Regions from separate parts of the Xanthomonas sp. WHRI 7945 genome, predicted to be linked through region 2. Evidence: predicted binding sites of a transcription regulator. Region 2 holds the regulator's gene; the other holds the start of a gene.
The links. The regulator FliA, encoded in region 2, starts transcription of late flagellar genes. The targets are predictions, from matches to a motif close to TAAAGTTTNNCNNNCNNNGGCCGATAA.
Positions count from the first base shown of each region.

Region 1: the regulator FliA is predicted to act here: its motif matches at 9,898-9,924, upstream of VDQ83_RS17805 (GGDEF domain-containing protein).

Region 1 covers NZ_JAYIQP010000033.1:14,686-26,060, forward strand. Annotated here, with positions in the region: gene VDQ83_RS17765 (GNAT family N-acetyltransferase) at 1-137, opposite strand, end outside; gene VDQ83_RS17770 (hypothetical protein) at 141-554, opposite strand; gene VDQ83_RS17775 (multidrug effflux MFS transporter) at 608-1,858, opposite strand; glycine riboswitch at 2,191-2,297, shown strand; gene gcvP (aminomethyl-transferring glycine dehydrogenase) at 2,399-5,260, shown strand; gene VDQ83_RS17785 (helix-turn-helix domain-containing protein) at 5,481-5,930, opposite strand; gene VDQ83_RS17790 (DUF2938 domain-containing protein) at 6,013-6,504, shown strand; gene VDQ83_RS17795 (class I SAM-dependent methyltransferase) at 6,506-7,294, shown strand; gene VDQ83_RS17800 (hypothetical protein) at 7,533-8,258, opposite strand; gene VDQ83_RS17805 (GGDEF domain-containing protein) at 8,316-9,785, opposite strand; gene VDQ83_RS17810 (catalase) at 10,213-11,375, shown strand, end outside.
Region 2 covers NZ_JAYIQP010000002.1:84,401-95,775, forward strand. Annotated here, with positions in the region: gene VDQ83_RS02270 (ParA family protein) at 1-300, opposite strand, end outside; gene motD (flagellar motor protein MotD) at 300-1,304, opposite strand; gene VDQ83_RS02280 (flagellar motor protein) at 1,315-2,055, opposite strand; gene VDQ83_RS02285 (chemotaxis protein CheA) at 2,372-4,108, opposite strand; gene VDQ83_RS02290 (protein phosphatase CheZ) at 4,113-4,721, opposite strand; gene cheY (chemotaxis response regulator CheY) at 4,721-5,113, opposite strand; gene VDQ83_RS02300 (RNA polymerase sigma factor FliA) at 5,131-5,880, opposite strand; gene VDQ83_RS02305 (MinD/ParA family ATP-binding protein) at 5,877-6,761, opposite strand; gene flhF (flagellar biosynthesis protein FlhF) at 6,748-8,403, opposite strand; gene flhA (flagellar biosynthesis protein FlhA) at 8,587-10,671, opposite strand; gene flhB (flagellar biosynthesis protein FlhB) at 10,668-11,375, opposite strand, start outside.

The sequences.
Region 1 (11,375 bases), on a different contig from region 2:
TCGGTGAACGGATACGCCCACGGATGATGCAGGTCGACGCTGGCGCGGTGCGCCTGGATCAGCGCCAGGCCGTCGCGGCGCCGCACCCGCGCCAGCGACACGGCGGCGTCGGCGGCCTGGCTCGCACTCTGACCCATGGCTCAGCCCGGCAGCGCCGCGCTGTCGCCGCGCTGCATGACCTGCGCGTGGCGGTCCTTGAACTCGTCGAAGCTCAGCCCCTGCGCCAGCGCATCGGCGTGCGCGGCATCCTTCAGCGCGTCCGAATACACCAGCCGCACCGGCGTGCCGGCGCGTTCGTGCATTTCCGCCGCCTGCATGATCAGCGACAGCACCTGCGCGGCGCTCTCGCTCTGCCCGGCGATGCGCCCGTCCATGCCCAGCACCCACTCGCCGTCGCGGCGCACGATGCCGGCCAGCAGCGTGCGTTGCTGGTCGCGCAGTTCGGCGTGCGGTTCGATCGAGGTGGCCGCCGCGGCGGCGGCCTCGCTGCGGTGGCGCAGGCGTTCGGCAAGCTTCTTGCGCACGTCGCGGCGCTGCTTGGACTGGATGGACATGCGGTTTCCTCAACGATGACGCGACGACGATAGCCCAAGCGCGCAGCCGATGCTCATACCGGATCGGCCGGTTCCAGCTGCGGCACCTGCGAGCCCGGGCGCGGCAGGCGTCGGCCGCTGCGCCGCTCCCAGCGCCAGAACGCCCAGCCGAGCAGGAAGAACGCGCCCGAGCCCAGCGCCAGGTGGATCGGGCGGCCGCTGAGCAGCGGCGACAGTACCCCGGCCACCACCGCGTTGACCATCAGCTGGGTGAAGGCCTGCAGCGACGAGGCCAGCCCGCGCTGGCGCGGGTACATGTCCAGCACCGCCAGCGCCAGGATCGGGAAGATCAGCGCCATGCCCACCCCGGCGACGAAGATCGGCAGCACCGCCCACGGCAGCGCGATCTGCGGCGCGAGCGCGGTGTAGGCGATGTTGCCGACCATCGACACGCCGCAGCAAATGAAGCCGATGCGCACCTGCCGCGTCGGCCCGATGCGCCCGGCCATGCGCCCGGACAGGAACGAGCCCAGGGTCATGCCGCCGATGGTGGGGATGAACAGCCAGGCGAAGTCGCGCTCGGTCAGGTGCAGCAGGTCGATGACGAACACCGGCGCCGAGGCGATGTACAGGAACACGCCGCCGAAGTTGAAGGCACCGGCGGCGGCCAGGCGCTGGAAACGCGCGTTGAACGCGATGGCGATGTAGTCGCGCAGCAGCGTGCGCGGTGCCAGCGGGGTGCGCGCCTGCGGCGGGTGCGTCTCCGGCATCCAGCGCAAGGTGGCGACCAGCAGCAGCGCCGAGAACCCGACCAGGAACCAGAAGATCAGCGGCCAGCCGGCGCCGGTGGCCAGCAGCCAGCCGCCGATGATCGGTGCGATCGCCGGGGCGATGCCGAAGATCATCGACACCTGGCTCATCAGCCGCTGCGCATCGTGGCCGTGGTACAGGTCGCGGATCACCGCGCGGCCGACGATCATGCCCACGCCGGCGGAGAAGCCCTGCAGCGCGCGGAACGCCAGCAGCGTGTCCAGATCGCGCGACAGCGCGCAGCCGGCCGAGGCCAGGATGAACACCACCAGCCCGCCGACGATCACCCGCTTGCGCCCCCAGGCATCGGACATCGGCCCATGCGCCAGGCCCATCAGCGCGTAGGCCAGCAGGTACACGCTGACCGTCTGCTGGATCGCCACCGGGTCGGCGCGCAGGCGCTGCGCCAGCTGCGGGAACGCCGGGAAGATGGTGTCGATCGAGAACGGGCCGAACATCGCCAGCCCGGCCAGCAGCAGTGCCAGGCGGCGGGTCGAGGTCGTCGGGAGCGTCATGCGGGAGATCCTGGAAGGCCGCTCGCGCCAGGCGGCGAACGCGCGACGGCACCGCCCGACGGTGGGCGGCGCTTGGGGACAAAGGAGAGTGCCCATGATAAGCCCTGGCGGACGCCGCGTTAAGCGCCACACCGGCCTGCCCATGCCCATGCGCCGGATGACCGCCATCGCGTTCAGCAAGCCGCTGCGGACGCCCCGCCTGGGCATGCGCGCGCCGCCGCCGTGGCCGCCGCCGGCCACGCTATAATCGCCGGGCAGCATGGTGGGAGAAGCGGGGCGACCCGCTGCCGAAGGCGCAAACGCCCGTAATCGCTCAGGCCCGATACCACCCGCACCAAGACTCTGGAGAGACCGGTCCAACCCGGCGCCGAAGGGGCACGAAGCGCAGCGCACCCGCCGCCGCTTCCAAACTCTCAGGCAAAAGGACAGAGGGGCAGTGGGAAGACATGTGGCTTCCCGTCGGTCGTGTCCGCAGTTGCGGCCGACGGCGGCATCCGTGCGTCCTCCGCCCTTCGTGCCCTCCTCTGCCGGACGACCGCCATGTCTAAGACCCCCTCGCTGCGCGACCTCGAACACCACTCGGCCTTCGTCGAGCGCCACATCGGCCCGAACGACGCCGAGATCGCGCACATGCTGCGCGCCGTCGGCCACGACTCGCTGGAGGCGCTGACCGACGCCATCGTCCCCGCCAAGATCAAGTCGCCGCTGCCGCTGGCGCTGCCCGAGGCGATCACCGAAGAGGAGGCGCTGGCCAAGATCCGCGCCATCGCCGAGCGCAACCAGGTGCTGCGCAGCTTCATCGGCCAGGGCTACTACGGCACCCACACGCCGAAGGTGATCCTGCGCAACATCCTCGAGAACCCGGCCTGGTACACCGCCTACACCCCGTACCAGGCGGAGATCTCGCAGGGCCGCATGGAAGCGCTGATCAACTTCCAGACCATGTGCGCGGACCTGACCGGCATGGAGATCGCCAACGCCTCGCTGCTGGACGAGGCCACCGCCGCGGCCGAGGCGATGACCCTGGCCAAGCGCTCGGCCAAGGCCAAGTCCGACACCTTCTTCGTGCACGACGCGGTGCATCCGCAGACCCTGGAACTGCTGCGCACCCGCGCCGAGCCGCTGGGCATCGTGCTGCGCGTGGGCACGCCGGAGGAAGCGCTGCAGGCCGAGTGCTTCGGCGTGCTGCTGCAGTACCCGGATAGCTTCGGCCATATCGGTGATCACAAGGCGCTGGCCGACGCGGTGCACGCGCGCGGCGGCCTGGTCGCGGTGGCCACCGACCTGCTGGCGCTGACCCTGATCGCCGCGCCCGGCGAATGGGGCGCGGACATCGTGGTCGGCAACTCGCAGCGCTTCGGCGTGCCGTTCGGCTTCGGCGGCCCGCACGCCGCGTTCATGGCCTGCCGCGACGCCTACAAGCGCTCGATGCCGGGCCGCCTGATTGGCGTGTCGATCGACGCCGCCGGCAACCCCGCCTACCGCCTCACCCTGCAGACCCGCGAGCAGCACATCCGCCGCGAGAAGGCCACCTCCAACATCTGCACCGCGCAGGTGCTGCTGGCGGTGATGGCCTCGATGTACGCGGTCTACCACGGCCCCGACGGCCTGACCCGCATCGCCCGGCGCACCCACCGCCTGGCCGCGATCCTGGCCGCGGCGCTGCGCAGCGCCGGCGTCACGGTCGGCGAGCGCTTCTTCGACACGCTGCACGTCAAGGCGATCGACGCCGAGGCGGTCCACGCCAAGGCGCGCGCGGCCGGCATCAACCTGCGCGCGATCGACAGCGAGGCGGTCGGCATCAGCCTGGACGAGACCAGCACCCGCGCCGACGTGGTCGCGCTGGCGCAGCTGTTCGGCGCGCAGGCCGATGTCGACGCGCTCGACGCCGCCACCGCCGATGCGCTGCCCGAAAGCCTGCGCCGCAGCAGTGCGTTCCTGCAGCACCCGGTGTTCAACACCCACCACAGCGAGCACGAACTGCTGCGCTACATGCGCGCGCTGGCCGACAAGGACCTGGCGATGGATCGCACCATGATCCCGCTCGGCAGCTGCACGATGAAGCTCAACGCCACCGCCGAGATGATCCCGGTGACCTGGCCGGAATTCGGCGCGATCCATCCGTTGGCCCCGGCCGAGCAGTCCGTCGGCTACAAGCAGCTGATCGACGAACTGGAAGCGATGCTGGTCGAATGCACCGGCTACGACGCGGTGAGCCTGCAGCCCAACTCCGGCGCGCAGGGCGAATACGCCGGCCTGCTGGCGATCCGCGCCTACCACCGCGCGCGCGGCGAGGCGCATCGCGACATCTGCCTGATCCCCGAATCGGCGCACGGCACCAATCCGGCCTCGGCGCAGATGTGCGGCATGAAGGTCGTGGTCACCAAGTGCGACGCCAACGGCAACGTCGATGTCGACGACATCCGCGCCCAGGCCGAGAAGTACAGCGATCGCCTGGCCGCGCTGATGATCACCTACCCGTCCACCCACGGCGTGTTCGAGGAAGACGTGGTGGCGATCTGCGAGGCGGTGCATGCGCACGGCGGCCAGGTCTACACCGACGGCGCCAACATGAACGCCCTGGTCGGCGTGGCCAAGCCCGGCAAGTGGGGCTCGGACGTGTCGCACCTGAACCTGCACAAGACCTTCTGCATCCCGCACGGCGGCGGCGGCCCGGGCGTGGGCCCGTGCGCGGTGAAGTCGCACCTCGCCCCTTACCTGCCGAAGACGCTGGGCGGCGAAGGCGACGTCGGCATGGTCAGCGCGGCCAGCTTCGGCAGCGCCTCGATCCTGCCGATCAGCTGGATGTACATCACCATGATGGGCAACGCCGGGCTGCGCAAGGCGACCCAGGTCGCGCTGCTCAACGCCAACTACATCGCCAAGCGCCTGGCGCCGCACTACAAGACCCTGTACACCGGCCGCAACGGCCTGGTCGCGCACGAGTGCATCCTCGACGTGCGCCCGCTGGAGAAGACCACCGGCATCGGCGCCGAGGACGTGGCCAAGCGCCTGATCGATTTCGGCTTCCACGCGCCGACCCTGAGCTTCCCGGTCGCCGGCACGCTGATGGTCGAGCCGACCGAGAGCGAATCGCTGCACGAGCTGGACCGCTTCATCGACGCGATGATCCAGATCCGCGAGGAGATCGCCGCGATCGAGGACGGCCGCCTGGACCGCGAGGACAATCCGCTCAAGCACGCCCCGCACACCGCCGCGCAGGTCACCGCCGGCGAGTGGACGCATGCCTATCCGCGCGAACTGGCCGCGTTCCCGCTGCCCACGCTCAAGCAGGCCAAGTACTGGCCGCCGGTGGCGCGCGTGGACAACGTCTACGGCGACAAGAACGTGATGTGCGCCTGCATCCCGGTGGACGCGTACAAGGACGACGTGGTGGCGTAACGCTCCGCGTCGCTGCGCCGTTACTACCAAAGCCGGCCGCGCACGTCGCGGCCGGCTTTTTTTTGACGTGTATAGCCCGGCACTTGCCGGACGCGGCGCAAGCCCGATACGGAAAGCAGTCTCGAAGACTCGCGGGCATCCACCCTGTGGGGGCTTTCCGAACTCGGCGCGATTGGCCCGCACGCCGTTTCCATGCGGCGCACGAGCAAGCTGATGGCCTTCAGCGCGGCGGGAGGCGCCTGGCTTGGCGCTTGGGCACCGCCGGGGACGCCGCAGCTTGCTGCAACCGGCCTGCGGCAGCGGCCTTGAGCAGCCGCTGGAAGGTCGGGCATTGCGCATGCTGGACGGCAGGGCATGCCGCGGCATGGCGCAGTCCCTGGCTCATCGTGCGGAGACGCTTGATGGTCGCGTCGATGTCGTCGGCCTTCGCCGACAGCAGCGTTCTGTCCACCTGCAGCGCGCCGCCGGAACCGAGCATGGCGTGGATGTCGTCCAGCGACAGCCCCCCGGCCTGCCCCAGCGCGATCAGCGCCAACTGGTCGAGCGCGTTCGGCGCGAAGTGCCGCCGGCCACCCGCCGCGCGGCTTGCCGGGAGCAGCCCCTTCTTTTCGTAGAACCGCAGCGTGGAGGCCGGCACACCGGTGCGCCTGGCGACTTCGGCAATGTCCATCGCATGCCCCTTGACTTGAAGTTGACTTCAACTTCTACCATGCCATTGAAGCTCCACTGGAGCAATCGACAAAGGAACAGGCATGACGTGGATGGATGCGGTACGGGTGATGCTGGTCGGGATCGGCGCCACCGCCGTCATGGATGCATGGCTGCTGGCCCTCAGGCGCGTGGGCATGCCCACGCTCGACTACGCCTTGGTCGGGCGCTGGGCGGGGCACCTGCGTCGCGGCAGGTTCGCCCATGCCCGTATCGGGGACGCTGCGCCGATATCGGGCGAGCGGCCGCTTGGCTGGGCGATCCACTATGCCGTCGGCATCGCCTTCGCGGCGCTGATGGTGGCCGTGCAGGGCCTGGCCTGGTTGCGCGAACCTGCCTTGTTGCCTGCCGTGGCGATGGGCATGGCGACCGTCGTGGTGCCGCTGTTGGTCATGCAGCCCGCCATGGGCGCGGGATTCGCAGCGTCGAAGACGCCCACGCCATTGAGGAACTGCCTGCGCAGCCTGGCGACACACGCGGTATTCGGGGCCGGGCTGTTTCTTTCGGCCGCGTTGATCGAACTGTCGGGAGCCTGACATGAAGACCGATCAGATCCATTTCCACGATGGCGCGGCATATGAGCGGTACATGGGAACGTGGAGCCGGCTTGCGGGGAACACGTTCCTCGACTGGCTCGCACCGGAGCCGGACCAGCGCTGGCTGGACGTCGGCTGTGGCAATGGCGCCTTCACCGAGATGCTCCTCGCGCGCTGTCGCCCGGCCTCGGTACAGGGTGTGGATCCCTCCGAGGAGCAGCTTGCCTACGCGCGCATGCGGCCTGGGCTTGGCACCGCGCAGTTCCGCCAAGGGGATGCGATGGCGCTGCCTTGCCCCGACAGCGCGTTCGATGTCGCCGTCATGCCCTTGGTGGTGTTCTTCGTTCCCGATCCGGCCAAGGGCATTGCCGAAATGGAACGCGTGGTGCGCCCTGGCGGCACCGTTGCCGCTTACGCCTGGGACATGCCGGGCGGCGGCTTTCCGTATGAAGCGCTGCTGGCGGAAATCCGCCAGCTTGGCATCGCGGTTCCGGCGCCGCCGAGTCCCGAGGCGTCACGGATGGAGGTCATGCGGGAGTTGTGGGCTGGCGCTGGTCTGGATGCGATTGATACGCGGGAAATCGACGTGCGCCGCACGTTCGCCGGCTTCGACGACTTCTGGGCGACGGTCCTGGGAGCGCCGAGCGTCGGAGCGACGCTCGCGACGATGGCGACCGAGGACCTGGCCGTTCTCAAGGCACGTCTCCGGGCGCGCCTGCCAGCGGAAATTTCCGGCCGTCTCACCTGCAGCGCCCGCGCCAATGCGGTGACGGGGCGTGTTCCGCAATAGCCCTGCCCTGGCCTGGACGAACAGCTCATCCGTGCCGTGACGCCGCAACTGGACAAGCGCTTGAGCGTTCGGCGTGATGCGACGCCGGCGAGTGGGCGCATGCCTACCCGCGCGAGCCGGCCGCATTCCGGTGGATGCGTACAAGGACGACATGGTGGCATCGCTCTCCCTGCCACGCACCGAAGAAGACGCCAGCGATGTATGCGGCGCCGGCGTGCTTTTGCGAAGCGCGCCGCGCTCAGGCGCGCGCCACGCCGGGATCGAAGGCGAAGCCGTCGCCGACCTGCTGCAGGCAGCGCAGCGGCTGCTTGGGCAGCTGGCGCCAGTGCGTGCGCAGCGCGCTGTCCTCGATGCTGCCACCACTCAGCTTGGCCTTGCCGGTCAGGTAGTTCACGCTGATCTCCGTGACCTCGCCGCTGCCGCGGTGCAGGCCGCGCATGTCGTAGCCGATCAGCTGGAAGCAGTCCTGCCGGTAGCGGAACAGGAAGGTCGTCTCGGAGGTGTTCCAACTGCCGGCGCTGGAGAACTGGTGCAGGTTGACCGAGAGCGCGCCGCGCGCGATGGCGGGTTCGCCGCCATCGAGATAGTCCTCCATGTTCGGTGCGTCCGGCCGCGGGATCAGCGTGTGGTCGCGCAGCGCCAGCCGGTAGCCGTCGCCCTCGGCGAAGGCCACCGCCAGCATGCGCGGGTTGGTGTCGAAGCGGTCCGGGCCGAAGCCGCCGTTGTCCAGCACGTTGCGTGGATCGGCCATCTTCAGCACCAGCAACAGGTCGGCGCGGCCATCGCCGTTCAAATCGCCGCGGCGCTCGAACTCCAGCGTCCAACCCGACGGCACGAACGCGGCGGCATCGCGGCCGTGCGCGGGCAGCGGCGGATAGGTGACCGCGGGCGGTTCCAGCGCCTGCGCGGCGGCGGACGCGGCAAGCAGCAGGGGCAGACACGACCACGCGAACCTGGGCGCCATCGCACTCTCGAACATGCAGGAAGGAGCCGTCATGGTGGCACGAATGCCGGCGGCGCCTCAGCCCGGCGCGGCGACGCCCGACGCGCCCGCCGCCGCATCCTGCGCGTGCGCGCAGCAATTGCGGCCGTTGCGCTTGGCGCGGTACAGCGCGGCGTCGGCGTGGTGCAGCAACTCGATTGCCGCATCGGCGGTGGCCGGTCGGGTGGCAATGCCGATGCTGACCGTGACCACCCCCATCGGGCTGGCCGGATGCGGGATCTGCCGCTGCGCGATCGCCGCCAGCAGGCGCTGCGCGATCGCGTCGGCGGCGTCGGCCGCGGTGTCCGGCAGCACCACCGCGAATTCCTCGCCGCCGTAGCGCGCCACCGTGGCGGTATGCGCGGGCAAGGCTTCGGCCAGCGCGGTGGCCACCTCGACCAGGCAGGCGTCGCCGACCACGTGGCCGTGGCTGTCGTTGAACTGCTTGAAGAAGTCGATGTCGATCATCAGCAGCGAACACTCCATGCCGCTGTCCAGCTCGCGCAAGCGCGCCGCCAGGCCGACCCGGTTGGCGATGCCGGTCAGCGGATCGCGCGCCACCTGCTGCTGCAGGCGACGCGTGCTCAAGCGGCTCATGCGTTGGATTTCCAGGTGCTCGCTGTGCAGGAACGCCACGTGCACCCCGTACACCATCACCGCCAGCGTGGCCGCGGCCATGCCCCAGACGAAGCTCACCCGCGCCACGCTGATCGCCAGCAACAGCACCGCCAGCGAGAACACGATCGGCGCGAACGCGGCGATCAGTTCCGCGCCGCGCAAGGTCGGCCGCGCGCGGCGCAACCAGCGCCCGCGCGGCAGCGACGCGACCAGCACCAGCACCGCACCGGGCAGGTCGATCAGCAGCCCGCCCCACCACGGCAGCCCGCCCAGCTCGATGCGGTTGTACAGCGCCGCCACCGCGCCATTGACCCACAGATAGGCGCTGGCGGTGAAATAGAAATGGCGGCGGCTGCAACCGCCGGCGCCGAGCAGCCGCAGCGTGGCCATCGACGCCAGCAGCAGGCCCATCGCGTCGCCATGGTTGATGATCAGGCTGACGTCGGGTTCGGAGAAGCCATCGCTGGAGGACAGCGCCAGATCGATCAGCAGATACAGCAGGCCGGCACCGGCCAGCGCCAGCAACGCGTCCAGCGCCACGATCAGCCGCGGCTGCGGCCGGTTGAACGAGCGCGCGATCAGGAACAGCGCCGGCAGCATCGACGAGCCGGAAAACATCACCCCCAGCTTCTGCAGCGCCGGGCCGTGCTGCGGCACCAGCAGCGCCAGCAGGTTGCAGCCGGTCCACAGCATCTGCACGCCGACCATGCACGCCAGCAGCCGCCACGGCATCCGGTCCACCACCGACGCATGCCTCAGCCGGCGCAGCACCGCCAGCACCGCCATGGCCTGCACCGCCAGGCCGCACCAGTGCGCCGCGGGCGTGCCGGTGCCGCCGCCATGCGCGACCACGGCATGGGCGAGCAACAATCCGATGACGACGATAGGCAACACTACGTTCGGTCTCCGTCACACGATAGGCCGGCGGCGCACTGCATCGCAGCCGCTGCCGATGTTCGCCCCTCCCACGCGGGGGCGCGTCGATGGAGCCAGACTCAACGCACTATCGGCGCCGCGCCGCGATTCTGTAGCGCCAGCTGGCGGAGACGCCCGCTCCGCCACTCAAACCCTCGATCGTAGTGCCTGCACCGTTGCGCAACCGGGACCCCCATCGCAGCTGGCCACCACCCGACGCAGCGGCCCCACCCAGGTGCGCCCTGCTCGCGCCGCGTCGCGACCTGCAGCGCCTCGCATGGCGAGCGGAAGGTGCACGGACCGTTCACGCCCCGCGGCACAGCATCGAGCGGATGCTCCATCGCTTTTCCTGCAGCACGTGCTGCCTTCTGCCGTTTCGCCCCATCCCCCGGAGCATCATCCCATGGCCAGCTCGCCGCGCAAGCCCAGCAAGTCCAGCACTCCCGTCGATACCAGCGCCGTCGCCGACCGACGCGGTGTCGGCGACGAACTGCGCCAGAGCGCCGGCGGCACGCATCCGCCGCTGACCACCAACCAGGGCATCCCGGTCGCCGACAACCAGAACTCGCTGCGCGCCACCCCGCGCGGGCCGACGTTGCTGGAAGACTTCATCCTGCGCGAGAAGATCACCCACTTCGATCACGAACGCATCCCCGAGCGCATCGTGCACGCGCGCGGCAGCGCCGCGCACGGCTATTTCGAGCTGACCGCCTCGCTGGACCAGTACACCACCGCCAAGATCCTCACCGAGGTCGGCGTCAAGACCCCGGTGTTCACCCGCTTTTCCACCGTCGCCGGCGGCGCCGGCTCGGTGGACACGCCGCGCGACGTGCGCGGCTTCGCGGTCAAGTTCTACACCAAGGAAGGCAACTGGGACCTGGTCGGCAACAACATCCCGGTGTTCTTCATCCAGGATGCGATCAAGTTCCCGGACCTGATCCACGCGGTGAAGATGGAGCCGGACCGCGGCTTCCCGCAGGCGGCCAGCGCGCACGACACGTTCTGGGACTTCGTTTCGCTGACCCCCGAATCGCTGCACATGATCATGTGGGCGATGAGCGACCGGACCATCCCGCGCTCGCTGCGCATGATCGAAGGCTTCGGCATCCACAGCTTCCGCCTGCTCGACGGCCACGGCAACAGCACCTTCGTCAAGTTCCACTGGCGGCCCAAGCTGGGCCTGCAATCCACGGTCTGGGACGAGGCGGTGAAGCTGGCCGGCGCCGATCCGGACTTCCACCGCCGCGATCTGTTCGAGGCGATCCAGCACGGCGAGTTCCCGGAATGGGAACTGGGCGTGCAGCTGTTCACCGAGGAAGAGGCCGACAAGTTCCCGTTCGACCATCTCGATTCCACCAAGCTGATTCCCGAGGAACTGGTGCCGCTGAAGATCGTCGGGCGCATGGTGCTGGACCGCTGGCCGGACAACTTCTTCGCCGAGACCGAGCAGGTGGCGTACTGCCCGGCCAACATCGCGCCGGGCATCGACTTCTCCAACGATCCGCTGCTGCAGGGCCGCCTGTTCTCCTACCTGGACACCCAGCTCAGCCGCCTGGGCGGGCCGAA
Region 2 (11,375 bases):
GTTGGCGCTGCGCCGCTCCAGCGTGGCCAGCGCGGTCTGTCCGCAGACGTAGCTGAGGCGGTCGATGGGGCTGTTGTGGGCCAGCGACGCCAGGTCGCCCGGCGGGGTCGCGAACAGGTCGAGCACGCCGCTCGGCGGCGGGTCCTGCGGCACGTCGAAGGCGCGGGTCAGCGAGGCGTGCGGATCGAGATCCAGCATCAGCACCCGGTGGCCGAGCATGGCCAGGCCGCGGCCCAGCGCCAGCGTGGTCGTGGTCTTGCCCACGCCACCCTTCTGGTTGGCAATCGCCCAGATGCGCATCAGTTCACTCCTTCAATTGCGGCAGGTACGGCGCGGGGCCCGCCGGCAGCGCCGGCAGCCGCCGCGGCGGGTTGGATCGGGGACGCCGGCGCGGTGCCGGCACTGCTGAATCGGTCTTGCGGCGACGGAGTACCGGCCGCCGCGGCGACGGGCGCGGTGCCGCGGCCGGCGTCGAGGCTGTCGGCCTCGGCGCCGCCGGCATCGGCCAGGATCACCAGCACCACGCGGCGGTTGGCGTTGCGGCCGGCCTGGCTGTCGTTGTCGGCGAGCGGGCGGAACTCGCCGTAGCCGATCATCGACAGCCGCGACGGCTGCAGGCCCTGGTCGGCGAACAGATGCACCACGCTGGCCGCGCGCGCCGCCGACAGCTCCCAGTTGGACGGGAACTGCAGGGTGGCGATCGGGCTGTTGTCGGTATAGCCCTCCACGCGCACGCCGTTGGGCACCGGCACCAGCACCTGCGCCAGTTGCGTCAGGGTGGCGCGAGCGCTCTGGTCCAGCGACGCGGAGCCGGAGCCGAACAGGATGTCGCTGTTGATCTCCACTTCGATCCACAGCCCGGCATGGCGCACGCTGATCAGCTTCTTGTCGATCAGCGGCGCCAGGGCGGCGCCGAGCCGGGCGGCGATGCCGTCGAGCTGGCGCTGCGCGCGCCGCAGTTGTTCTTCGTTGCGCAGCGCGTCGGCCGCGCGCAGCGGCGAGGCCGACGGCAGCCGGTTCGGGTCGGGCAGGGACAGCGCCGGGCTGGACTTGATCGGGGTCGGACGCGCGCCGCCCTGGCCCTGCATCAGGCGCTCGCCGACCTGCACCGGGCTCATCGTCCGCGGCGCGCCGCCGAAGGCGGTGCTCATCGCGTCGGCCATGACCCGGTACTTGGCCTCGTTGACCGTGGACAGCGCGTACATCACCACGAAGAAGGCGAGCAGCAACGTCATCAGATCGGCATAGGGGATGGCCCATGCCTCATGGTTGACGTGATCTTCGTGCTGACGCTTGCGGGCCATAGTGGTCGGGTCAATGCAAGAAGCCGGCCAGCTTCGATTCGATGTTGCGCGGGTTCTCGCCCTGGGCGATGGCGATGAGCCCTTCGATGATCATTTCGCGCTCGCCGCTGCTGTGCTTGATCACGCTCTTGAGCTTGCTGGCCATCGGCAGGAACAGCAGGTTGGCCGAGGCGATGCCGTAGATGGTGGCGGTGAACGCGGCGGCGATGCCGTGGCCGAGCTTGCTCGGGTCGGCCAGGTTCTTCATCACCGCGATCAGGCCCAGCACCGCGCCGATGATGCCCAACGTCGGCGCGTAGATGCCCATGCCTTCGAACACCTTGGCCGCGGCCAGGTCGCAGTGTTCCTGGCCGTCGAGGTCGATCTCCAGCATGTGCCGGATCGATTCCGGTTCCACGCCGTCGACCAGCATCTGCAGGCCCTTGCGCACGAACGGGTCTTGCTGGTGCTGGACCTGGTTCTCCAGGCCGAGCAGGCCCTGGCGGCGGGCGATGTTGCTCCACTCCACGATCTGCTGCAGCAGCTGCTGCCGATCGCTGGCCGGCGGATGCAGGATCCACTTGGCGATCTGGAACGCGCGCCGGAACACCGCCGGCGGCGTGTGCACCAGGATCGCGGCGACGGTGCCGACGATCACGATCACGAACGCGGCCGGCGACCACAGCGCCGAAATGCCGGCGCCCTTGAGGATGCTGCCGCCGACCAGCGAGGCGATCGCCAACAGCAGACCGATGAGACTGAGTTTGTCCATGCAGGATCTATCGGCAGATGGGGGAGGGACTTGATGGTGGAGCTCGGGACTCGGGACTGGGGACCCGGGACTCGGAGGGTGGTCGCGAGTGCGCTGCGTTTTTGCTTTTCTGTGGGAGGGGCTTCAGCCCCGAGGCGTTATCGGTACGGCGTCGGGGCTGAAGCCCCTCCTACAGAAAAGCGGCTGGGTTAAAAAAAAGCCGCTTTTTCTTCAAAAAAAATCGGCACTTTTTTCATCAAATCGCTTAACAGCGATTTGGCCCGGGACATCATCCCGAGTCCCGAGTCCCGAGTCCCGAGTCCCGAGTCCCGAGTCCTCAGCTCTTCAACCCGTCCACATCCAGGATCAGCGCCAGCCGGCCGTCGCCGATCAGGGTCGCGCCGGCGTAGCCGGGCAGGCCGCGCAGGGCGCGCGGCAGCGGTTTGATCACCACTTCCTCGCGGCCGCGGACCTGGTCCACGACCAGGCCCATGCGCGATTCGCCGGCCTGCAGCACCACCACGGTGAGCAGCGGCAATTGCGGTGCCTCGATGTTCAGCCATTGGCGCAGGTCGACCAGCGGCAGGGTGTGCGATTGCCGGTCGAGCACGGCGCGGCCGTCGAACCAGCCCAGCGAGCGGCTCGGCGCGTGCAGCACTTCCACCACGCGCGCCAGCGGCAGCGCATAGACGGTGTCGCCGGCCTGCACCAGCAGGGTCGGCAGGATCGCCAGGGTCAGCGGCACGCGGATCAGGAAGCGGCTGCCGCGGCCCAGTTCGGACTGGATCTGGATCTGCCCGCTGAGTTCGCGGATGCGCGACTGCACCACGTCCATGCCGACGCCGCGGCCGGAGATGTCGGTGACTTCGGATTTGGTCGAGAAGCCGGGCAGGAACACCAGGTGCAGGCATTCCTCGGTGGTCAGCCGCGCGGCGGCTTCCGGATCGATCAGGCCCTTCTCGCGCGCCTTCTGGCGCAGGCGTTCGGGGTCGATGCCGGCACCGTCGTCCTGTACCTCGATGCTGACGTAGTCGCCTTCCTGCTGCGCCGACAGGCGCACGTGGCCGCCGCGCGGCTTGCCGGTGGCCTCGCGCAGCGCCGGGGTCTCGATGCCGTGGTCGATCGCGTTGCGCACCAGGTGCACCAGCGGATCGGCCAGCGCCTCGACCAGGTTGCGGTCCAGTTCGGTTTCGGCGCCGATCAGTTCCAGGTCCACTTCCTTGTTGAGGGAGCGGGCGACGTCGCGCGCCACCTTCGGGAAGCGCGAGAACACCTTGCCGACCGGCTGCATGCGGGTGCGCATCACCGCCGACTGCAGGCGCGCGGTGGCGATGTCCAGGCTGCTGACCGCGCGGTCCAGTTCCTCGTCGCGCAGGCGCACGCGCAGGGTCTTGAGCCGGTTGCGCGACAGCACCAGTTCGCCGATCAGGTTGACGATCGCGTCCAGGCGCTTGGTGTCCACGCGCACGGTGTGTTCGGGTTCGGCGGCCTTGGCCGGCGCGCCGGCGGGCTTGGCGCTGGGTGCCGGCCGCGGCGCGGCGGCCGGTACCGGCAGCGCGGCCGGTGCGGCACCGCCGTGCAACTGGTCGAGCAACGCTTCGAATTCGTCGTCGTCGATCATCTCGCTGTTGCCGCCCGCGGCCGCTGCCGGCGCGGCGACCGCAGCGGCCTTGGCGCTGGGTGCGGCGGTCTCTTCGCCGCTGGTCGCGAACTGCGCGATCAGCTGCTGCGGCGCGCGCGGCGGTTCGTTGCCGCTGCCGAACGCGTCGAGCATCGATTGCAGGTAGTCCAGCGACTGCTGCGCGGCGTCGAAGTGCCGCGCCTGCAGTGTGGCCTGGCCGGCGCGGGCCTGGCCCAGGGTGTCCTCGGCGGCGTGGCACAGCTCGACCATGGCGTTGATCGCCAGGAAGCCGGCGCCGCCCTTGAGCGTGTGGAAGCCGCGGAACACCGCGTTGAGCTGGTCGCTGTCCTCGGGCGCCTGCTCCAGCGACACCAGCTGCTCGCCGAGCCGGTCCAGGATTTCCTGGGCTTCGATGATGAAGTCGGCAGCGATGTCGTCGGGTACGGCGCTCATAAAATTACAATCCCAGTCCGGACAGCAGGTCGTCGGCGTCGTTCTGCGACACGCCGTGACGGTCCAGTCCGGCCAGTGCGGGGCCGGCCAGGCTGCCGTCGGGTTTCTTGTCTTCCTTCGGCGGCAGGCCGAGCGCGCCGAAGCCTTCGTGGACGCGGCGCACGATGGTCGCGACGCGGCGGATGATCTGCCCGGTCAGGTCCTGGAAGCTCTGCGCCAGGGCCATCTCGGTGAGGTTGTGGCGGATCTTGTCGAGGATCTCGCCCTGGTCGCCGGTCAGCCCGCCGGCGCGCAGCTGTTCGGCCAGTGCGCGGCATTCCTCGGCCAGGTCCAGGGTGCGGTGGCTGGCCTCTTCGGTCATCGCCACCACGTGGTCCAGGCGCGAGCAGGCATCGTCCAGCTCGCCGGCCTCGGTGGGCACGGTCGGCAGTTCGCCGAGCGCCTGGCCCAGGTCGCGCGCCAGCCTGCTCAGGCCCTGCATCATCGGCCGCGTGCGCCAGGCGGCGAGCGTGTCGATTTCCTTGCGCCATCCGGCTTCGTCGCCTTTTTCCAGTGCGTCCAGCGCACCTTGCAGGCGTTCGATCAGGGCGCTGCGTTCGGCGGTGGCTTCCATCAGGCGGTCGCTCCCAGGCGCTCGAAGATCTTGCCCAGCTTTTCCTGCAGGGTCTGCGCGGTGAACGGCTTGATGATGTAGCCGTTCACGCCGCACTGCGCCGCCTCGATGATCTGCTCGCGCTTGGCCTCGGCGGTCACCATCAGCACCGGCAGGTGCTTGAGCTTGTCGTCGGCGCGGATGTTGCGCAGCAGGTCGATGCCGGTCATGCCGGGCATGTTCCAGTCGGTGACCACGAACTCGAACGGTGCCGAGCGCAGTGCAGCCAAGGCACTGTTGCCGTCTTCGGCCTCTGCAGTGTTGGTGAAGCCGAGATCGCCGAGCAGGTTCTTGACGATGCGCCGCATCGTCGAGAAATCGTCCACGATCAAAATCCGCATGTTCTTGTTCACCGCTAACTCCTTGGGTCTTATTCTTCGTCTTCCAGGCCGGCGTCGGCCGCTTCGAACGCTTTCAAGCGCCCGCGCAACCGTACCGTGGCCTGGCCGTGGATCTGGCAGACGCGCGACTCGCTGACACCGAGCACCGCGCCGATTTCCTTCAGGTTCAATTCCTGTTCGTAGTACAGCGACAGCACCAGCTGCTCGCGTTCGGGCAACTGCGCGATCGCCTTGCCCAGCTCGCGGCCGAATTCGCTGCGTTCCAGCATCTGCTGCGGATTGGGCCCGCCCTTGGCGATGGTGTCCAGCTCGCCGTGGTCCTCGACCCGCGATTCCAGGCTCAGCACCTGGCCGCGCGCGGCATCTTCCATCAAGCGCAGGTATTCGGGAAGCGGCATGTCCATCGCTGCGGCCACTTCGTTGGCGGCGGCGGCGCGGCCGGTGCTCTGCTCGATCTTGCGGATCGCCGAGGCGGCGTCGCGGGCGCGGCGGTGCACCGAGCGCGGCACCCAGTCGCCGCGGCGGATCTCGTCGATCATCGAGCCGCGGATGCGGATCGAGGCGTAGGTCTCGAACGAGGCGCCCTGGTCGGCATCGTAGCTGCGCGAGGCCTCGATCAGGCCGATCATGCCGGCCTGGATCAGGTCGTCGATCTCGACGCTGGCCGGCAGCCGCGCGGCCAGGTGGTGGGCGATGCGCCGCACCAGGTCAGAATGCTGGGCGATGTAGTCGTTGGAGCTGTTGCGCTGCACGGCGCGGTATTGGGCGGCGACGTTCATGCGGCGACCCCCCGCTGGATGATCCGTTCGACGAAGAACTCGACGTTGCCGCGCGGCGCGGTCGGTGCCTGCCAGCGCGCGGTGCGCCGGGCGATCTCGGCGATCGCCTGCGCCGACGGGCTGGACGGGTAGGCCTTGACCACCGGTTGCTGGCGCTGCACCGCCAGGCGCAGCCAGTCGTCCTGCGGCACGCAGCCCAGGTAGTTCAGCGACACGTCGCCGAGGAACTTCTCGCAGACCCGGCTCAGCTTGTCGTACAGCAGGCGGCCTTCGTTGAGGTCGCGGACCATGTTGGCGACGATCTGCACCCGGTCCACGCCGCGTTCGCGCGACAGCACCTTGATCAGCGCGTAGGCGTCGGTGATCGAGGCCGGCTCGTCGCAGACCACCACCACCGCGTCCTGCGCGGCCTGGCAGAAGGTCAGCACGCTGTCGGTGATGCCGGCGGCGGTGTCGATGACCATCACGTCCAGCTCGCGCTGCAGCTCGGAGAACACATTGACCAGGCCGACGTGCTGGGCCGGCGGCAGCTCGGCCATGTGCCGGCGGCCGGAGGCGGCGGGCACCACCATCAGGCCGTTGGGCATGTCGATGATCACCTCTTCCAGCGTGCAGCGGCCGGCCACCAGGTCGCCAAGGGTGAACTTGGGGGTCAGCCCGAGCACCACGTCGACGTTGGCCAGGCCCAGGTCGGCGTCCAGCAGCAGGGTGCGCTTGCCCATGTCGGCCAGCGCCATCGACAGGTTGACCGAGATGTTGGTCTTGCCGACGCCGCCCTTGCCGCCGGTCACGGCGATGGTACGCACCGGGCCGAGCGGTTCGCTGCGGGTGGCCGACAGGGGGAAGGCATTGGTCAGATTGGCGTAATCACGCGACGGCATGGTTCTGCTCCGGAGTACAGGGCTTATCGGCAGCGCGCCGCAAATCTTCAAGGCGCAATACCAGGCTGGCGGCGTTGGCGCGGTGCAGGTCGTCCGGCACGCGTTGACCATCGGTCACCCAGGTGATGGGAAGCCGGTGGTCCGCGACCACCGACAGAGCACTGCCAAAACGCCCGGTTTCATCCAGCTTGGTCAAGATCACCCCCTGCGGATCGGCGCCGGCGAACCGGCGCACCACCTCGTCCAGGTCGGAGAAATGCGCGTTGGCAGGGAGTACTAGCAAGGACCGGACCACTCGCGACGCGCGCAGCCAGTGCAGCTGCGCGACCAGCGCGCGGTCGCGCTGGCCCATGCCGGCGGTGTCGATCAGCACCAGCTTGTAGTCGCGCAGGCGCTCCAGCAGCTGCTGCAGGGCGGCGTCGCTGTCGGCCTCGTGCACGGCGATGCCGAGCTGGCGGCCGTAGCTGTGCAGCTGTTCGCGGCCGCCGACGCGGATGGTGTCGGTGGTGACCAGGGCCACGTCGCGGGCGGCGTGGCGTTCCAGGAAGCGCGAGGCCAGCTTGGCGATGGTGGTGGTCTTGCCGGCGCCGGTGGGGCCGATCAGGGCGATCACGCCGCCTTCCTCGATCGGGTCCAGCGGGGCGATCGGCAGGCGCTTGGACAGCAGCCCCAGCATCAGCCCGCGGCCGCGGTGCAGCTCCAGGTCGGCGGGGATCTGCATGACCACGTCGCGGGTCAGGCCGCTGTCGAAGCCGTAGTCGTCCATCAGCTCCAGCGCCTGGGCGCGTACCGGCGAGCCGCGCAGGCGTTCGTCGGTGAGCCGGTTCATCTCGCGCTCGATCATCTGCCGCATCAGCGCCAGTTCGTCGCGCAGCTGAGTCAATTGTTCGTCGTTCTGCACGGCCGGGAAGCTCGGCACCGGCGTCAGCGTGGCCGGCGCCGGGATCCCGGCGCTGGCGGCTGCCGCTGCCGGCGCGGTGGTGGCCGCGGCCGACGCGGCGGCCGCTGCGACCGGCGCCGCCGGGGTCAGCGACACCGCGGCGATGTTTTCGAGCCAGCTCGGCACCGCCGCGGCGCTGGCGGCCGCTTCGGCAGCGGCGGCCGGGGCGGCGAACGGGCTCGGCATCGGCACGCTGATCGGCGCGTTGCGGAACACGTCCTCGGGAATGCGGAATTCGGCAGGCGCCTGGGCCGCGGCCGGGGCCGGGGCCGGGGCACGCGGTGCGGCGGCGGGTCGGCTCGGCGCGGTCGCCGCGCCGGCCGGCATCGCCGAGGCGGCGATCGCGGCCGGCTGGGTCAGCGGCCGCGCCGGGGCGGCCTGCGCCGCCGTCGCGTTTGCGGCTGGCGCGCGGCGGTCGCTGATCGCGGCCATCATCGCCATCGCCGAGTTGCCCGCGGCGCCGGCCTTGGCCGCACGCGGCGCCGGGTTGGCGGCCGACACCGGCAGCCGCGCCGTCTCGTCCGGCCGCACCGCGTCCAGCGCCTGCTGCACCAGCGCCTCGTCGTAGTTGCTGGCGGCGACGATCTCGATGCCCTCGTCGGTGCGACGGTTGGACAGGATCACCGCATCCGGGCCGTGCTCGTCGCGCACCATGCGGAACGCGGTGCGCATGTCGGGGGCTACGAAGCGTTTGATTTTCATGCGTGAGTTCTCCGGGACCGGGGACCGGGGACCAGGGACCCGGCAAAAGCCGATGTCCCGGTGCCCAGCGATTGCCTATGTGCTGCCAAATTCATGAGTGCCTAACCATCCAATCGTTGCGTCGGTACCGCTGTGTCGCTCTTCGCTTGTCCGGGTCCCTGGTCCCGGTCCCGGGTCCCCGCTTCAACTAATCGTTCCCACCAACTTCAGCCGCTTGTCTTCCGGTACTTCGCTGTAGGACAGCACCGACAGCGAGGGGACGCTGTGGCGGACCAGGCGGGCCAGCGCGGCGCGGACTTGCGCCGGGACCAGCACCACGGCCGGTTCGTTGCGCGCTTCCTGCTTGCTGACGCATTCGGCCAGGCTCTGGTGCAGTCGCTCGGCCAGGCCGGGTTCCAGCGCGGCACCGTTGCCTTGGGTAGAGTCTTGCAAGACACGTTCCAATTGCGGGGCCAGGGTGAACACCGGCAGTTCGGCGGACATGCCGGCGATTTCCTGGACGATGAACCGGCCCAGCGCATTGCGCACCGCGGCGGTGAGCACGCCGGGTTCCTGACTTTGCGGGGCCTGCTCGACCAGCGCCTCGACGATCTTGCGCAGCTGCCGCACCGGGATCTTCTCGATCAGCAGGTTCTGCAGCACGCGCACCACCACCGACAGCGGCAGCGCCTTGGGGGTGAGGTCCTCGACCAGCTTCGGCGCGCTCTTGGCCAGGGTGGCCAGCAATTGCTGCACTTCCTCGTGGCCGAGCAGTTCCGGGGCGTGTTCGCGGATCAGGTGCGACAGGTGGGTGGCGATCACCGTGGCCGGGTCGACCACGGTGTAGCCCATGGTCTCGGCCTGGGCGCGCTGGTGCGGCTGGATCCAGATGGCGTCCAGGCCGAAGGCGGGGTCCTTGCCGGCGATGCCGTCGATCTTGCCCAGCGCGCCGCCCGGGTCCAGCGCCAGTTCGCGGTCCGGATGGATGTCGGCGGTGGCCACCGGCACCCCGTGCACCAGCAGGCGGTAGGCGTTGGCCGGCAGTTCCAGGTTGTCGCGGATGTGCACCGGCGGTATCAGGAAGCCGATGTCCTGGGTCAGCTTGCGCCGCACGCCCTTGATCCGCGCCATCAATTCGCCGCCCTGGGCCTTGTCCACCAGCGGGATCAGCCGGTAGCCGACCTCCAGGCCCAGCGGATCGATCGGGCGCAGTTCGTCCCAGCCCAGTTCGGCATTGGCCTGCGCGCCGGCGCTGGCCGCCTGCTGCACCGGATCGGGCGTAGCCTCTTCCGGCAGCAGGCTGCGCTTCCACATCTTCCAGGCCAGCAGGCCCAGGATCAGCGCCAGCGTCAAGAAAGCGACGTTGGGCATGCCCGGGACCAGGCCGACCAGTCCCATGATCGCCGCGGCCACCGCCAGCGCTTTGTGCTGGCCGAACACCTGGCCCATCATCGAGGCGCCCATGTCCTGCGAGCGCGAGGCGCGGGTGACCAGCATCGCCACCGCCGAGGACACCAGCAGCGCCGGCAGCTGCGCGACCAGGCCGTCGCCGATCGACAGCAGCGTATAGGTGGACGCGGCCTGGGCGACCGGCATGCCGTGCTGCAGGACGCCGACCGCCATGCCGCCGATGAGGTTGATGAACAGGATCAGGATGCCGGCGATGGCGTCGCCGCGGATGAACTTGCTGGCGCCGTCCATCGAGCCGTAGAAGTCCGCTTCCTCGCGGACCTCCTCGCGCCGGGCCTTGGCTTCCTCGCGGGTCAGCAGGCCGGCGTTGAGGTCGGCGTCGATCGCCATCTGCTTGCCGGGCATGGCGTCGAGGATGAAGCGCGCGGTCACTTCCGACACCCGCCCGGCGCCCTTGGTGATGACCACGAAGTTGATGATGGTCAGGATCGCGAACACCACGATGCCGACCGCGTAGTTGCCGCCGATCACGAACTCGCCGAAGGCCTCGATGACCTTGCCGGCGGCGCCGTGGCCGTCCTGGCCGTTGATCAGGATCACGCGGGTGGAGGCCACGTTCAGCGCCAGGCGCAGCATCGTGGTCATCAGCAGCACGATCGGGAAGATGCTGAACTCCAGCGGCCGCTTCACGTAGACCACGGCCAGCAGCACCATCAGCGAGATCGCGATGTTGAAGGTGAACAGGGCGTCCAGCACCGGCGCGGCCAGCGGCACCACCACCATCGCCAGCATCGCCATTACGATCACCGGCGCGCCCAGGCCGTGCTTGATCATGTCCATCATCTTGCGCGTGTTCATCTGCGCGGCCGGCTGGCTCATGGCTTGCTCCCGGGGGCGAATTCATCGACCTCCAGCGGCGGCAGCGGCGGCATCGGGCCAGTGCGCCAGGCGCGCAGCTGGTACACGTAGGAGAGGATCTGCGCCACCGCCGAATACAGTCTCACGGGAATTTCCTTGCCGAGTTCCCCTTCCCGATACAAGGCGCGTGCCAAAGGTGGCGCAGACACCACTGCGACGCGGTGTTGCTCGCCGATCTCGCGGATGCGGAAGGCCAGTTCGTCCACGCCCTTGGCCACCACGGTCGGCGCGCGCATGCGCCCGCCCTCGTACTTGAGCGCCACCGCGTAGTGGGTGGGGTTGACCACCACCACGTCGGCGCTGGGCACCGCCTCCATCATCCGCCGCTGCGACAGCTGCATCTGCATCTGCCGGATGCGGCCCTTGACCTCCGGGCTGCCCTCGCTCTCCTTCATTTCCCGGCGCACTTCGTCGCGGGTCATCATCAGTTTGCGGATGTGGTTCCACTTCTGGTACGGCGCGTCGATCGCGGCCAGCAGCGCCAGCGCGCCGGCGGTGTACAGCAGCAGGCGCAGGGTGAAGCCCAGGCCGTCGCCGATGGCCTGTTCCAGCGGCTGCCGCATCAGGTTGCGCAGGCCGTCCACGTTGTTGGAGATGCACAGGGCGGCGGCACCGCCGACGAAGCCCATGCGCAGGATCGACTTGAACAGCTCCGCCAGGCTCTC